DNA from 4 places in the Cronobacter sp. 153480017-3 genome. Region 3 is predicted to be linked to each of the others. Evidence: predicted binding sites of a transcription regulator. Region 3 holds the regulator's gene; each other region holds the start of a gene.
The links. Region 3 encodes sigma-54, which starts transcription at its own class of promoters, with help from an activator protein. Its sites were predicted from a motif close to GTTGGCACANNTTTCGCTNT; they were not measured.
Positions count from the first base shown of each region.

Region 1: hypA (hydrogenase maturation nickel metallochaperone HypA) is a predicted target of sigma-54. The motif match lies at 1,696-1,715, and genes of this name have one in related genera.
Region 2: glnA (glutamate--ammonia ligase) is a predicted target of sigma-54. The motif match lies at 2,283-2,302, and genes of this name have one in related genera.
Region 4: glnK (P-II family nitrogen regulator) is a predicted target of sigma-54. The motif match lies at 2,291-2,310, and genes of this name have one in related genera.

Region 1 is NZ_JBSEYN010000002.1:707,428-711,628, reverse strand. Features, by position in the region: gene hycC (formate hydrogenlyase subunit 3) at 1-370, opposite strand, end outside; gene ACUW6V_RS07760 (4Fe-4S dicluster domain-containing protein) at 370-975, opposite strand; gene hycA (formate hydrogenlyase regulator HycA) at 1,058-1,522, opposite strand; gene hypA (hydrogenase maturation nickel metallochaperone HypA) at 1,756-2,106, shown strand; gene hypB (hydrogenase nickel incorporation protein HypB) at 2,110-2,982, shown strand; gene ACUW6V_RS07740 (HypC/HybG/HupF family hydrogenase formation chaperone) at 2,973-3,251, shown strand; gene hypD (hydrogenase formation protein HypD) at 3,251-4,201, shown strand, end outside.
Region 2 is NZ_JBSEYN010000004.1:354,097-358,297, reverse strand. Features, by position in the region: gene glnL (nitrogen regulation protein NR(II)) at 1-586, opposite strand, end outside; gene glnA (glutamate--ammonia ligase) at 786-2,195, opposite strand; gene typA (ribosome-dependent GTPase TypA) at 2,574-4,201, shown strand, end outside.
Region 3 is NZ_JBSEYN010000009.1:72,113-76,313, reverse strand. Features, by position in the region: gene lptA (lipopolysaccharide ABC transporter substrate-binding protein LptA) at 1-520, shown strand, start outside; gene lptB (LPS export ABC transporter ATP-binding protein) at 527-1,252, shown strand; gene rpoN (RNA polymerase factor sigma-54) at 1,348-2,787, shown strand; gene hpf (ribosome hibernation promoting factor) at 2,810-3,097, shown strand; gene ptsN (PTS IIA-like nitrogen regulatory protein PtsN) at 3,180-3,665, shown strand; gene rapZ (RNase adapter RapZ) at 3,730-4,201, shown strand, end outside.
Region 4 is NZ_JBSEYN010000007.1:196,379-200,579, forward strand. Features, by position in the region: gene ACUW6V_RS16435 (SmdA family multidrug ABC transporter permease/ATP-binding protein) at 1-358, shown strand, start outside; gene ACUW6V_RS16440 (SmdB family multidrug efflux ABC transporter permease/ATP-binding protein) at 351-2,129, shown strand; gene glnK (P-II family nitrogen regulator) at 2,361-2,699, shown strand; gene amtB (ammonium transporter AmtB) at 2,731-4,017, shown strand.

The sequences.
Region 1 (4,201 bases), on a different contig from region 3:
CCGTGACCGCAAGGGTCGCCGCGCCAAGCAGCAGATTGATAAGCGCCCCGCTGGCGCGCGCCTGCCCGTCGCGCGGAGGAATAAGCGTAAACAGGCAGATAAAAAATCCTGGCAGGCCGAGTGTCGCAAGCCATATGGCGTTAAAGGCAGTGAGATGCACCGCGAGCGCGCCGATGTGCGTCGTAAGCGGCCCGTCGTTCACGTTGATCAGCAGCCAGCCGCCTGCCGCCAGCGCGCACAGGCAACCGAGCGCGCCGCCAAGGCCACCAAGCAGCGCGCTGAGCGGCTTATGCCAGGCGCTCAGCAGCGCGAGCGCAAGCCCCGCGCCAAAGGCCACCAGCGCGCCCTGATATAAGAAAATCGCGTTCATTATTCTCCTCCGCGCGGTTGCAGCAGCAGCGATAAATCGCCGAGGTCGGCGTTAATGGTCAGCTCGCGTTTGCGGCGGCTGGCGCGGGCTATGTCGTGGTTATCGACAAGCTTCAGCGCGCCGGTCGGACAGGTACGTATGCAGGCCGGGCCGTCTGCGTCGAACTGGCAGAGATCGCACTTCATCGCCACAGCGCGCACGCCGGGGGTCCAGTCGAGAAACGCGCCGACGCGCGCAGGCGCAGGCGGCGCGGGCGGCGCTTTCGGGCTGTTGACGTTGGCCGGGATATGCAGCGGGCGGCTGCCGGAGAATTCAATCGCGCCGAATGGACAGGCGATGCCGCAGAGTTTGCAGCTCACGCACAGGCTTTCATTGAGCTGAATCGCCCCCGCCTCGCGGGTGATGGCGTTCGCCGGACAGACCTGCGCGCACGGCGCGTCTTCGCAGTGGTGGCACAGCTGCGGGGCGGAATCTTTTTGGTTACGCATAACCGTCAGGCGCGGCCTGGATTGCAGTCCATGCAGGCGGTGCGTCTCCGAACAGGCGGCCTCACAGGTGTGGCAGCCGATGCAGAGCGTGGAGTCGGCAATGATAAAACGGTTCACCAGGTGTTCCTCAGGTGATGGACATTTTTGACGAAAAGTGACGACGACGGACGATTTCGACAGTCAGCGACACCTCGCCCGGTTAATGTGACGACGCGTCGCGGGCCGCCAGGATCTCGCTGATGCGCAGCGGCGTATCCTGCTGCACGGCGTCATAGAGTCCGTCGACCAGCGCGCCGATTTTGTCGAGATAGTGCGCCAGCACCCGCTCGCGGTCGCGGATATCCACAACGCCATCCAGCAGGCCTTTTGCGTCGAGCTGCGCGGTGGCGAGCAGCGTCTCTTCGCTGCCGTCGCGGCGGGCTATCAGATAGTTAATGGTGCGGCAGTGAAAGCCTTCGGCCTGCTCCACGCGGATGGCGAAGTGCTCAAAAAGAAAGAAGCACAGCCCGTTTTGCGGCTCGCAGCCGAGCGAGTGATGCAGCTTCTGGCGCGACAGCGTAATGGCCTGGACCAGCGTGTTGCAGTAGGTGTGCCAGTGCGTCTGTAACGCGCGGTGACGATCGGCGATAAATTCCGCCTTCTGGCTTAATTCGGAAAGGATCATGGTTATTGGCTCATTTAACAGAGATACCCGTCTTTAGCAGGAACCATGCCATTTTTTAATTTGCTGTTTTTTAATGATTTATTCTTAAACGTCACGTCACGCCGTCTGTCATGACGTGTCATTTCGACAGCCTCGACACCCGCCGCGACAGCCTCCCGCCGCGCCTCTCATGCGCTGGCACCGTTATTGCATTGCCTGTGACATTCGCAAACGCAAAACGTACCGGAGGCGTTATGCACGAACTTACCCTCTGCCAGCGGGCAGTGGAAATTATCGAACAGCAGGCGCAGCAGCGTGGCGCGCGCAAAGTTACCGGCGTGTGGCTGGAAATCGGCGCGTTCTCCTGCGTTGAGCGCAGCGCGCTGGAGTTTTGCTTTGATCTGGCGTGCCGCGACACCCGCGCCGAAGGCTGCACGCTGCATTTAAGCCAGCAGGAGGCGAAGTGCTGGTGTCCGCAGTGCCAGCGCAACGTTCAGTTACTCACGACGCTGGTACGCCGCTGCCCGCATTGCCATAGCGCGGATCTGCGCATCGATGCCGATGACAGCGTGCAAATCAAGCGTCTCGAAATAGAACAGGAGTAGAAGATGTGTACGACCTGCGGTTGCCAGCACGGCAACCTTTATATAGAAGGCGATGAGCACAACCCGCATTCGCCGTTTCGCGCCGCCCCCTTTGCCGCCGCGCCGCGTATCACGGCCCCCATCTCCAGCATAAACGTGAACGCGTTTACCCCTGACGAGGCACCGGATGGTTCTCTCAATTACGGCCACGGCGAGGCGGGCACCCATGCGCCCGGCTTAAGCCAGCGCAAAATGGTGGAGATTGAAATCAATGTGCTCGATAAAAATAACCAGATTGCGCAGCGCAACCGCCAGCGTCTCGCCGCGCGCGGTCAGCTGGCGCTGAACCTGGTCTCCAGCCCCGGCTCCGGCAAAACAACGCTGCTCACCGAAACGCTTAAACGCCTGCGCGACACCACGCCCTGCGCCGTTATCGAAGGCGATCAGCAGACGGTAAACGACGCCGAGCGTATTCGCGCCACCGGTACGCCGGCGATTCAGGTCAATACCGGCAAAGGGTGTCATCTCGACGCGCAGATGATAGAGGACGCGATGGCGCGCCTGCCGCTTGCGGATAACGGCGTGCTGTTTATTGAAAACGTCGGCAATCTGGTCTGCCCGGCGGGGTTTGATCTCGGCGAGCGCCACAAAGTGGCGGTGCTTTCCGTGACCGAGGGCGAAGATAAGCCGCTCAAATACCCGCATATGTTCGCCGCCGCCTCGTTGATGCTGCTTAATAAAATTGACCTGCTGCCGTACCTGAACTTCGACGTTGAGAAATGCATGGCGTACGCGCGCGAGGTCAACCCGAACATCACTATCCTGCTGGTTTCCGCCACGCGCGGCGACGGCATGCGCGCGTGGCTCGCCTGGCTGGAGGAACAGCGATGTGCATAGGCATTCCGGGGCAAATCTGTGAACTGCTCACCGGCAACCTCGCGCGCGTCGAGGTGTGCGGCGTACGGCGCGAGGTTGACTTAACGCTGGTGGGCGCGCATGACGAGAACGGCCAGCCGCGTCTCGGCCAGTGGGTGCTGGTGCATGTCGGTTTCGCCATGAGCCTGATTAACGAGCGCGAGGCGCGCGACACGCTGGAGGCGCTGCAAACGATGTTTGAAGTAGAGCCGGATGTCGGCGCGCTGCTGTATGGCGAGGAGAACCGCTGATGCGTTATGTCGATGAATACCGCAACCCGGAACGGGTGCTGCGCCTGATTGACCGGCTGTGCGAGCGCGCGCCGCGCTTAAGCCACACGGCGCAGAAACCGCTGCGCATTATGGAGGTGTGCGGCGGGCACACCCACGCCATTTTTAAATTCGGCCTCGACCGTCTGCTGCCGGAAAATATCGAGTTTATCCACGGCCCGGGCTGCCCGGTTTGCGTGCTGCCGATGGGACGCATCGACAACGCCACCGAAATCGCCCGCCGCCCGGGCGTTATTTTCTGCACTTTCGGCGACGCCATGCGCGTGCCGGGCAAAAACGGCTCGCTGCTCCAGGCCAAAGCCGAAGGCGCGGACGTGCGTATCGTCTATTCGCCGATGGACGCGCTGAAGATCGCCGGGCAGAACCCGGCGCGCGAGGTGGTGTTTTTCGGCTTAGGCTTTGAAACCACCATGCCCGCCACCGCGCTGACGCTTATCCAGGCGAAAGCGCGCGGCGTGCGTAATTTTTACTTTTTCTGTCAGCACATTACGCTTATCCCGACGCTGCAAAGCCTGCTGGAGCAGCCGGATAACCAGATCGACGCGTTCCTGGCGCCGGGGCATGTCAGCATGGTGATCGGCACGCATCCGTATGATTTCATTGCCGGGCGTTTCGCGCGCCCGCTGGTGGTGGCCGGTTTCGAGCCGCTGGATCTGCTACAGGGCGTGCTGATGCTGGTTGAACAGCGCATCGCCGGAGAAAGCCGGGTGGAAAACCAGTACCGCCGCGTGGTGCCGGACGCGGGCAACCCGGCGGCGCAGCAGGCGATGGACACGGTGTTTTGTGTCGAGGGCGACAGCGAATGGCGCGGACTGGGCGTGATAAACCACTCCGGCGTGCGGCTTCGCGCGCCGTTTCAGGCCTTTGACGCCGAGGCGCATTTCGCGCCAGCGCCACAGCAAGTCAACGAT
Region 2 (4,201 bases), on a different contig from region 3:
TGACGTGCATGCCCGGCTGCTGCGGCCCTAACAGGCGGTCCACCAGGTTACGCAGGCGGTCGGCCTGTTCAATGATGACTTTGGTGTATTCCGTCAGCGACGGGTCGGGCAGGGCGCGGCTCAGCAATTGCGCTGCGCCTCGCAGGCCACCGAGCGGATTTTTGATTTCATGCGCCAGGCCGCGAACCAGATCGCGCGCGGCGACTTGCTGGGCATGCTGGAGCTGTTCTTGGCTTAAACGCCGCTGATTATCCATCGGGGCCATCTCAAGCAGGATCAGGCCGTCCGGCAGACGTTGCGCCGTCAGGGAAAGAATGTGTGAGCGGCCATCAATCACCAGCGTTACTTCGTTATCGGTAAATCCCTGGCCCGCGTTCAGGCTCTCCTGCATCAGGCTGATGTTCAGGGAAAAATAACTCAGCAGCTCCGGGAGTGGCGTGCCGTAAAGCTTACGTGAACTTTGCGCGAGCAACTGCTGCGCCGCCGGGTTGGCGTAATGCACCGCCAGCTCGTCGTCGACCAGTAAAATGCTATTGATTAATGCGTTAAGGATCTGCCCAGCATCGGGCAGCGTGCCTGTTGCCATTCAGCAGTCCCCCAGGGTTTGCACCATTTTAGTGCATTATAGCGTTTTAACGCTAAAAAGGGCGTTAAAACCGGTTTCGGGTGGTGAAAAAAGCCCATCCGAAGATGGGCTAAAGTTTCCACGGCAACAAAAAAACATTCGCGGATTTCACGCAGTGGCGACAACCTGAAATCCGCTGGCTATCAACATCAATAAATCATTACACGCTGTAGTAGAGTTCGAACTCTACCGGGTGCGGCGTCATGCGAACGCGGTCGTTCTCTTCCATACGCAGCGCGATGTAAGCATCGATCGCATCGTCAGTGAACACGCCGCCTGCGGTCAGGAACTCGCGGTCTGCGTCCAGCGCCTGCAGGGCTTCTTCCAGAGAACCGGCAACCTGCGGGATCTCTTTCGCTTCTTCCGGCGGCAGGTCATACAGGTTTTTGTCCATCGCTTCGCCCGGGTGGATCTTGTTCTTGATGCCGTCAAGACCGGCCATCAGCAGGGCAGCGAAGCACAGGTACGGGTTAGCGGCCGGGTCCGGGAAGCGCACTTCGATACGACGCGCTTTCGGAGACGCAACCACCGGGATACGGATAGACGCAGAGCGGTTACGCGCGGAGTAAGCCAGCATCACCGGCGCTTCGTAGCCTGGTACCAGACGCTTGTAAGAGTTGGTGGTCGGGTTAGACAGGGCGTTGATGGCTTTGGCGTGTTTGATTACGCCGCCGATGTAATACAGCGCCTGCTCAGACAGACCCGCGTATTTGTCGCCAGAGAACAGGTTGGTGCCGTTCTTGGACAGAGACATATGGCAGTGCATACCGGAGCCGTTATCACCGAACATCGGTTTCGGCATAAAAGTTGCGGTTTTGCCGAAGCGGTGCGCGACGTTATGCACGACATATTTGTAGATCTGAATTTCGTCCGCTTTCTTGGTCATGGTGTTGAAGCGGGTTGCCACTTCGTTCTGACCGGCGGTGGCCACTTCGTGGTGGTGCGCTTCAACGACCAGGCCCATCTCTTCCATGGTCAGACACATCACAGAACGGATGTCCTGAGAAGAGTCAACCGGCGGAACCGGGAAGTAACCGCCTTTCACGCCCGGACGGTGGCCTTTGTTGCCGCCTTCGTATTTGGTGGAGGAGTTCCACGCGCCTTCGATGTCGTCAATCGCGACATGGGAGCCAGAAATGGTGCTGCCGAAGCGGATGTCGTCAAACAGGAAGAACTCAGGTTCCGGCCCGAACAGGACGGTGTCCGCGATGCCGGTAGAGCGCAGGTACTCCTCAGCGCGCTTGGCGATGGAGCGCGGGTCGCGATCGTAGCCCTGCATGGTGCCCGGCTCGAGGATGTCGCAACGAATAATCAGAGTAGGTTCTTCGTAGAACGGGTCAATGACAGCGGTGGAGGCGTCCGGCATCAGCACCATGTCAGATTCATTGATGCCTTTCCAGCCACCGATGGACGAGCCATCGAACATTTTACCTTCTTCGAAGAAGTCGGCGTTCACCTGGTGGGCTGGGATGGTGACGTGCTGTTCTTTACCTTTAGTATCAGTGAAGCGCAGATCCACAAACTTCACTTCATGTTCATTCAGCATCGTCAGAACGTGTTCAGCGGACATACTTAACTCTCCCGGATTTGTCATTGTCGTCGTGGTAACGAGGTCTTCAGTACTTATTAAAATTGGCGTTGCCGCCCTGAATTCTTTAAAGCGAAATCTGTGCCAACTTTCAAATTCCCCCAAAAAGGCGCTATGATGCGCGTCATAGTGCAAAAGGGCTGCACCACGATGGAGAGATTGCACCAATATAGTGCCTGTGTGTAAAAAACAAGCACTGTGTTGGTGCAATTTACGTTTAATAGCCCTTTTACCGCTGCGTGAAAAGGATCACAAAGCCTGGCGACAATACTTGTTTGCGTCAGATGATTGTGATCCTGTTTAGTCCTTCGATTAATACGTGTACAATAACGCGCTATTTCTAATGCCTGAGGCAAAGTTGTGATCGAAAAATTGCGTAACATCGCCATCATTGCGCACGTTGACCATGGTAAAACGACCCTGGTTGACAAGCTGCTGCAGCAATCCGGTACGTTCGACGAGCGTGCTGAAACTCAAGAGCGCGTGATGGACTCCAACGATTTGGAGAAAGAGCGTGGGATTACCATCCTCGCGAAAAACACCGCGATCAAATGGAATGATTACCGTATCAATATCGTTGATACCCCAGGGCACGCCGACTTCGGTGGTGAAGTTGAACGTGTAATGTCCATGGTTGATTCCGTGCTGCTGGTGGTTGACGCATTTGACGGCCCCATGCCGCAAACGCGCTTCGTGACCAAAAAAGCATTTGCCCATGGCCTGAAACCTATCGTGGTTATCAACAAAGTTGACCGTCCGGGCGCGCGTCCTGACTGGGTTGTGGATCAGGTGTTCGACCTGTTCGTGAACCTCGACGCGACCGACGAGCAGCTGGACTTCCCTATCGTTTACGCGTCCGCGCTGAACGGTATCGCAGGTCTGGATCACTCTGATATGGCGGAAGATATGACCCCGCTGTACCAGGCGATCGTCGACCATGTACCGGCACCGGACGTTGACCTCGACGGCCCGCTGCAGATGCAGATCTCCCAGCTGGACTACAACAACTACGTTGGCGTCATCGGCATCGGCCGCATCAAACGCGGTAAAGTGAAGCCGAACCAGCAGGTCACTATCATCGATAGCGAAGGCAAAACCCGTAACGGTAAAGTCGGTAAAGTGCTGGGCCATCTGGGCCTGGAGCGTATCGATACCGATCTGGCGGAAGCTGGCGATATCATCGCTATCACCGGTCTTGGCGAGCTGAACATCTCCGACACCATCTGCGATCCGCAGAATGTCGAAGCGCTGCCGGCGCTGTCCGTTGACGAGCCGACCGTTTCTATGTACTTCAACGTCAACACCTCTCCGTTCTGCGGTAAAGAAGGTAAATACGTTACCTCTCGTCAGATCCTTGACCGTCTGAACAAAGAGCTGGTGCACAACGTGGCGCTGCGCGTTGAAGAAACCGAAGACGCTGACGCGTTCCGCGTGTCTGGCCGTGGCGAACTGCACCTGTCTGTTCTTATCGAGAACATGCGTCGTGAAGGTTTCGAACTGGCGGTTTCCCGTCCGAAAGTTATCTTCCGCGAAATCGATGGACGTAAACAAGAGCCGTTCGAGAACGTGACGCTGGACGTTGAAGAACAGCACCAGGGTTCTGTGATGCAGGCGCTGGGCGAGCGTAAAGGCGACCTGAAAAACATGAATCCGGACGGCAAAGGCCGCGTACGTCTCGACTACGTGATCCCAAGCCGTGGCCTGATCGGCTTCCGTTCTGAGTTCATGACCATGACCTCCGGTACGGGTCTGCTGTACTCCACCTTCAGCCACTACGACGATATCCGTCCGGGCGAAGTGGGCCAGCGTAACAACGGCGTACTGATCTCTAACGGTCAGGGTAAAGCGGTCGCGTTCGCGCTGTTCGGTCTGCAGGATCGCGGTAAGCTGTTCCTGGGTCACGGTGCGGAAGTCTATGAAGGCCAGATCATCGGTATTCACAGCCGCTCTAACGACCTGACGGTAAACTGCCTGACCGGTAAGAAACT
Region 3 (4,201 bases):
ACTGACCAGTACGCTGCTGGCGGCAGGCTTTCCGGCGTTCGCGCTGACAGGCGATACCGAACAGCCTATTCACATTGAATCTGACCAGCAGTCGCTGGACATGCAGGGTAACGTGGTCACGTTTACCGGCAACGTCGTGGTGACGCAGGGTTCGATCAAAATCAACGCCGATAAAGTTGTCGTGACGCGTCCTGGCGGCGAGAAAGGTAAAGAAGTGATTGACGGCTATGGCAATCCGGCCACGTTCTATCAGATGCAGGACAACGGCAAGCCGGTGAAAGGCCACGCCGCCAAAATGCACTATGAGCTGCAAAACGACTTTGTGGTGCTGACCGGCAACGCCTATCTTGAGCAGCTCGACAGCAATATCAAAGGCGACAAAATCACTTATCTCGTGAAAGAGCAGAAAATGCAGGCGTTCAGCGAGAAAGGCAAACGCGTGACCACCGTACTGGTGCCGTCGCAGCTGCAAAATAAAGACGGCACCTCTCAGGCGCCCGCCCAGAACAAGAGTAACTAAACCCTTATGGCAACACTCATTGCGAAACACCTGGCGAAAGCCTACAAAGGCCGCCGCGTAGTGGAAGATGTCAGCCTGACGGTGAATTCAGGCGAGATTGTCGGCCTGCTTGGCCCGAACGGCGCGGGTAAAACCACGACATTCTATATGGTGGTGGGCATCGTGCCGCGCGACGCGGGCGACATCATCATTGATGATGAAAATATCAGTCTCTTGCCGCTGCACGCCCGCGCGCGTCGCGGTATCGGCTATCTGCCGCAGGAGGCGTCAATATTCCGCCGCCTGAGCGTCTATGACAACCTGATGGCGGTCCTGCAGATTCGCGACGATCTCAGCACCGAGCAGCGTGAAGATCGCGCCAAAGAGCTGATGGAAGAGTTTCACATCGACCATCTGCGCGATAGCCTCGGCCAGTCGCTCTCCGGCGGTGAACGTCGCCGTGTGGAGATCGCCCGCGCGCTCGCGGCGAACCCGAAGTTTATCCTGCTGGATGAGCCGTTCGCCGGTGTCGACCCGATTTCGGTTATCGACATCAAACGCATTATTGAGCATCTGCGCGACAGCGGCCTCGGCGTGCTGATTACCGACCACAACGTGCGTGAAACGCTGGCCGTCTGCGAACGCGCCTACATCGTCAGCCAGGGCCACCTTATCGCCCACGGCACGCCTGATGAAATCCTGCAGGACGAACAGGTTAAACGCGTATACCTTGGGGAAGAGTTCAGACTCTGATAGGGTAGGGCAACAGGCAGAAACGGCGCGCGACCCGGTGCGCCCTGCTGCACAGGTCTTTTTGACGTTTACACCTGAGGATTTTTGCTCTGAATATGAAGCAAGGTTTGCAACTAAGGCTTAGCCAACAGCTCGCCATGACGCCGCAGTTGCAGCAGGCCATCCGCTTGTTGCAATTGTCCACGCTGGAGCTTCAGCAGGAGCTGCAACAGGCGCTGGAGAGTAACCCCCTGCTTGAACAAACCGACATTCACGACGAAATTGCCACTCAGGAAACGCAGGACAGCGAAGGGCTGGACACCGCCGAAGCGCTGGAGCAAAAAGAGATGCCAGACGAGCTGCCGCTTGACGCCAGCTGGGACGAAATCTACACCGCGGGTACGCCTTCAGGCACCGGCACCGACTATATCGACGACGAACTGCCCGTTTATCAGGGCGAAACCACCCAAAGCCTGCAGGATTACCTGATGTGGCAGGTGGAGCTGACGCCGTTTTCCGATACCGATCGCGCCATCGCCACGGCGATCGTCGACGCGGTGGATGACACCGGCTATCTCACCGTGACGGTGCAGGATATTCTCGACGGCATGGGCGACAGCGATGGCGATATCGGCCTTGAAGAAATCGAAGCCGTGCTTAAGCGCGTTCAGCGTTTCGATCCGGTCGGCGTCGCCGCCCGGGATCTGCGCGACTGCCTGTTGATCCAGCTCTCGCAGTTCAGCGCCGAAACGCCTTTTCTTGCCCAGGCGCGCCAGATAGTCAGCGATCACCTCGACCTGCTGGCCAACCATGATTTCCGCAGCCTGATGCGCGTTACGCGCCTTAAAGAAGATGTGCTCAAAGAAGCCGTTAATCTTATCCAGTCGCTCGATCCGCGCCCCGGTCAGTCGATCCAGACCGGCGAGCCGGAATATGTTATTCCCGATGTGCTGGTGCGCAAGCATAACGGCCGCTGGACGGTCGAGCTTAACGCCGACAGCATTCCCCGGCTTAAAATCAATCAGCAGTACGCCGCCATGTCCGGCAGCGCGCGCAATGAATCCGACAGCCAGTTCATCCGCAGCAACCTCCAGGAAGCCAAATGGCTTATCAAAAGCCTGGAGAGTCGTAACGACACGCTGTTGCGCGTCAGCCGCTGTATCGTCGAACAGCAACAGGCGTTCTTTGAGCAGGGCGAAGAGTATATGAAGCCGATGGTGCTGGCGGATATCGCGCAGGCGGTCGAGATGCATGAATCGACCATCTCCCGCGTCACCACGCAAAAATATCTGCACAGCCCGCGCGGCATCTTTGAATTAAAGTATTTTTTCTCAAGCCACGTGAACACCGAGGGCGGCGGCGAAGCCTCTTCCACGGCTATCCGCGCGCTGGTGAAAAAGTTGATTGCAGCGGAGAACCCCGCGAAACCCTTAAGCGACAGCAAGTTAACGTCTATGCTGTCAGAACAGGGGATCATGGTGGCCCGCCGTACCGTTGCGAAGTATCGAGAATCTTTATCCATACCGCCGTCAAACCAGCGCAAACAGCTGGTCTGACCCAACCGATAAGGAAGACACTATGCAGCTCAACATCACAGGACAAAACGTCGAAATCACTGAAGCGTTGCGCGAATTCGTTAACACCAAGTTCGCCAAGCTGGAGCAGTATTTCGAAAGGATTAATCAGGTCTATATTGTGCTGAAGGTGGAAAAGGTGACGCAGGTCGCCGACGCCACCCTGCATGTGAACGGCGGGGAGCTGCATGCCAGTTCGGAAGGGCAGGATATGTACGCCGCCATTGACGGTTTGATTGATAAACTGGCGCGGCAGCTCACTAAACACAAAGATAAACTGAAACAACATTAATTGTCCGGGCGTTTCGCTGGGACATCGGCGGCTCGTGGCCCGTGCGGCGAGCCGTCGCACCAGAAAACGCTTAGGTGAAATTATGATGAATAATGATTCGGCTCTGCCATTGAGCAATGTATTAAACCAGGAATGCACTCGCAGCGGCGTACACTGCCAGAGCAAAAAGCGCGCCCTGGAAATTATCAGCGAGCTGGCGGCAAAGCAGCTCAGCCTGCCGCCGCAGGTCGTTTTTGAAGCGATCCTCACGCGTGAGCGGATGGGCAGTACCGGCATCGGCAATGGCATCGCCATCCCGCACGGCAAGCTCGAAGAAGATACGCTGCGTGCCGTTGGCGTTTTCGTCCAGCTCGAAACGCCTATCCCTTTCGACGCCATTGATAACCAGCCCGTCGATTTACTTTTTGCGCTGCTGGTGCCGGCGGATCAAACCAAAACGCATCTGCATACGCTCTCTCTGGTGGCGAAGCGGCTGGCGGACAAAACGATTTGTCGCCGTCTGCGCGCCGCGCAAAGCGATGAAGAGCTCTACCAGATAATCACTGAAACCAGTGAAGAGAATGAATGACCGTGCCGACAGGCACAATCCAGGAGGCGCCGGTTACCCGGTCTGAAGTGTGGAGAAACAGCAGATGGTTCTGATGATCGTCAGTGGACGTTCAGGGTCAGGGAAATCGGTCGCCCTGCGTGCACTGGAAGATATGGGGTTCTACTGCGTCGATAACCTGCCTGTCGTGCTGCTGCCTGAACTGGCGCGCACGCTTTCGGAAAGGCAGATATCCGCCGCGGTGAGCATTGATGTTCGCAATATGCCGGAATCCCCGGAGGTGTTTGAGCAGGCGATGAACAACCTGCCGGACGCGTTCTCTCCGCAACTGCTGTTCCTCGACGCCGATCGCAACACGCTTATCCGCCGCTACAGCGATACGCGTCGTTTGCATCCGCTCTCCAGCAAAAATCTCTCGCTGGAAAGCGCCATCGATGAAGAGAACGATCTGCTGGAGCCGCTGCGCTCGCGTGCGGATCTGATCGTCGATACCTCGGAAATGTCGGTGCATGAGCTGGCGGAGATGTTGCGTACGCGCCTTCTTGGCAAGCGCGAGC
Region 4 (4,201 bases), on a different contig from region 3:
CTCCGGCGGGCAGAAGCAGCGCATCTCTATTGCCCGCGCGCTGCTGCTGGAGGCCGAAATTCTGGTGCTGGATGACGCGCTCTCCGCCGTTGACGGGCGTACTGAACACCAGATTCTGCATAACCTGCGCCAGTGGGGCGAAAACCGTACTGTCATCATCAGCGCGCACCGGCTGTCGGCGCTGACCGAAGCCAGCGAAATTCTGGTGCTGCAACACGGCCAGGTGGCGCAGCGCGGGCGTCATGAGGCGCTTGCGGCACAGCCCGGCTGGTACCGGGATATGTATCGCTATCAGCAGCTCGAAGCGGCGCTGGACGACGCGCCGGAAGAGCACGATGAGGAGGCGCTGAATGCGTAATACCGTAAAAAGCTGGCCGACGCTGAAACGTCTGCTGGCGTATGGCTCGCCGTGGCGTAAACCGCTCGGCGGCGCGGTGCTGATGCTGTGGGTGGCTGCCGCCGCGGAAGTGACCGGCCCCGCGCTCATCAGCTATTTCATCGACAACCTGGTCGCGAAAAACCAGCTGCCGCTGGGGCTGGTGGCCGGGCTGGCGTTCGCCTACGTGCTGCTGCAAATTCTCGCCGCCGGGCTGCATTACTGGCAGGCGCTGCTGTTTAACCAGGCGGCGGTGGGCGTGGTGCAACAGTTGCGTACTGATGTAATGGATGCCGCGCTGCGCCAGCCGCTCAGCGCGTTCGACACGCAGCCGGTGGGGCAGCTGATTTCGCGCGTCACTAACGATACCGAGGTGATCCGCGATCTCTATGTCACGGTCGTGGCGACGGTGTTGCGCAGCGCCGCGCTTATCGGCGCGATGCTGGTGGCGATGTTCAGCCTCGACTGGCGCATGGCGCTGGTGGCCATCACTATCTTCCCGGCGGTGCTTATCGTCATGATGATTTATCAGCGCTACAGCACGCCGATTGTACGCCGGGTGCGAACTTATCTGGCGGACATCAACGACGGCTTTAATGAAGTCATCAGCGGTATGAATGTCATCCAGCAGTTTCGCCAGCAGACGCGCTTTGGCGAGCGCATGAACGCCGCCAGCCATTCGCACTATCTGGCGCGAATGCAGACGCTACGCCTGGATGGCTTTCTGCTGCGTCCGTTGCTGAGCCTCTTTTCCGCGCTGGTGCTGTGCGGCCTGCTGATGCTGTTCGGCTTCACCGCCATCGGGACGATTCAGGTGGGGGTTCTCTATGCGTTTATCAGCTATCTGGGCCGTCTTAACGAGCCGCTGATTGAGCTCACCACTCAGCAGTCGATTTTGCAGCAGGCGCTGGTGGCGGGCGAACGTGTGTTCGAGTTGATGGACAGGCCGCGCCAGGATTACGGCCACGACGAGCGCCCGCTCACGAGCGGGGCGATTGAGGTGGATAACGTCTCTTTCGCCTATCGCGACGATCAGTTCGTGCTGAAAGACATTTCGCTCTCGGTGCCGTCCCGTCACTTCGTGGCGCTGGTCGGTCATACCGGCAGCGGCAAAAGTACGCTCGCGAGCCTGCTGATGGGGTATTACCCGCTCAGCAGTGGCGAAATCCGCCTTGATGGCCGACCGCTCGCCTCGCTCAGCCACGGCGTGCTGCGTAAAGGCGTGGCGATGGTACAGCAGGATCCTGTCGTGCTGGCCGATTCGTTCTTCGCGAACGTCACGCTCGGGCGTGATATCGACGAAGCGCGCGTCTGGGAGGTGCTGGAAACGGTACAACTGGCCGAGCTGGCGCGCGGCATGAGCGAGGGCATTCATACCCGCCTTGGCGAGCAGGGCAATAATCTCTCCGTCGGGCAGAAACAGTTGCTGGCGCTGGCGCGCGTGCTGGTGGACGCGCCGCAAATCCTTATCCTTGATGAGGCGACGGCGAATATTGATTCCGGCACCGAGCAGGCGATTCAGCACGCGCTGGCCGCTATCCGGCCGCACACAACGCTGGTGGTTATCGCGCATCGCCTCTCAACGATCGTGGAAGCCGACACCATTCTGGTGCTGCATCGCGGGCAGGCGGTAGAGCGGGGCAGCCATCAGGCGCTGCTTGAGGCGCGCGGACGCTACTGGCAGATGTATCAGCTCCAGCTTGCGGGTGAAGAGCTACAGGCCGCCGCGAAAGAGGAGCCGCTCAGCGCCTGATGCACCAAAATCAGGCGTTCTGCTAACACGCATCGTTAGTGGTGCAAAAATGTAACGCACCGTGCACTCGCATGGTGCGTTTTTCTTTTCTGCCTTCCGTTTCATTCAATTAATCCTGCTTTCCTGCCGCAGTTTTTGCCGCCGCCGCGCGCTTTTCTATTCCTGGCACGCCGCTTGCTTTACCTGTTTATCGTCGCTGCCGCATTACCCATTTCTGACTGGAGGGGATCTATGAAGCTGGTTACCGTGGTAATCAAACCGTTCAAACTGGAAGACGTGCGTGAAGCACTCTCCACCATTGGCATTCAGGGGCTTACCGTCACCGAAGTGAAAGGGTTCGGGCGCCAGAAAGGCCATGCCGAGCTTTACCGCGGCGCCGAATACAGCGTGAACTTCCTGCCGAAAGTAAAAATCGACGTGGCAATCGCCGACGATCAGCTGGATGAAGTGATCGAGGTGGTCAGCAAGGCCGCGTGGACCGGAAAAATTGGCGACGGCAAAATTTTTGTCGCCGAACTGCAACGCGTGATTCGTATTCGTACCGGCGAAGCCGACGAAGCGGCTCTCTGATTTCTGGCCAACCGTTACAGGAATGCACAAAATGAAACACACAGCTTTCAAATCGGGTTTCGGCCTGCTTGCTCTTCTGCCAGGTATTGCCCTGGCGGCGCCCGCGGTGGCGGACAAAGCCGATAACGCTTTTATGATGATCTGCACCGCGCTGGTGCTCTTTATGACCATCCCGGGGCTTGCGCTGTTTTACGGCGGTCTTATCCGCGCGAAAAACGTGCTCTCGATGCTGACGCAGGTGTCTGTCGCGTTCGCGCTGGTCTGCGTCCTTTGGGTGGTCTATGGCTACTCGCTGGCGTTCGGCAGCGGCGGCAGCTTCTTTGGCAACGTCGACTGGCTGCTGCTGAAGGGCATTAAAATTACCGACCTGATGGGCACCTTCTATCAGTATATTCACGTCGCGTTCCAGGGCTCTTTCGCCTGTATCACCGTGGGGCTTATCGTCGGCGCGCTGGCGGAACGCATCCGCTTCTCGGCCGTGCTGATCTTCGTGGCGGTGTGGCTCACCTTCTCCTATGTGCCGATTGCGCATATGGTCTGGGGCGGCGGCCTGCTGGCCTCTGACGGCGCGCTGGATTTCGCGGGCGGCACCGTGGTGCACATTAACGCGGCGGTAGCGGGTCTGGTGGGTGCGTATCTGGTTGGCAAGCGCGTTGGCTTCGGCAAAGAAGCGTTTAAACCGCATAACCTGCCGATGGTCTTTACCGGCACTGCAATCCTTTATTTCGGCTGGTTCGGCTTTAACGCCGGCTCCGCCAGCGCCGCCAACGAAATCGCAGGTCTGGCGTTTGTGAACACGGTTGTTGCAACGGCGGCGGCCATTCTTGCGTGGGTGTTTGGTGAATGGGCGCTGCGCGGTAAGCCGTCGCTGCTGGGCGCATGTTCCGGCGCCATTGCCGGTCTGGTGGGCGTGACGCCTGCGTGCGGCTACATCGGCGTGGGCGGCTCGCTTATCGTGGGTATCGCGGCAGGTCTGGCGGGCTTGTGGGGCGTCACGCTGCTGAAACGCTGGCTGCGCGTTGACGACCCGTGCGACGTATTCGGCGTGCATGGCGTCTGTGGGATTGTGGGTTGCATCCTGACCGGTATTTTTGCCTCAACATCGCTTGGCGGTGTGGGTTACGCCGCGGGCGTGACGATGGGTCATCAGGTGCTGGTGCAGCTTGAGAGCATCGCCATTACCGTTGTCTGGTCCGCTGTGGTCGCGTTTATCGCCTATAAAGCGGCGGATTTGACCGTGGGCCTGCGTGTCTCCGAAGAGCAGGAGCGCGAAGGGCTGGATGTCAACAGCCACGGCGAGAACGCCTACAACGCTTGATAGCGGCGTTATCTCCGGAGCAAAAAACCTCCCGCATGCGGGAGGTTTTTTATGGGGGCGAGTGGCAAGGTGGGTGCGCTTCGCTTACCCACCCTACAAAAGACGATCACATAGACTGTATTAAACGTAGGACGGGTAAGCCACGCGCACCCGCCATGAAAGGGGCTATGAATGTAAAGGTGGG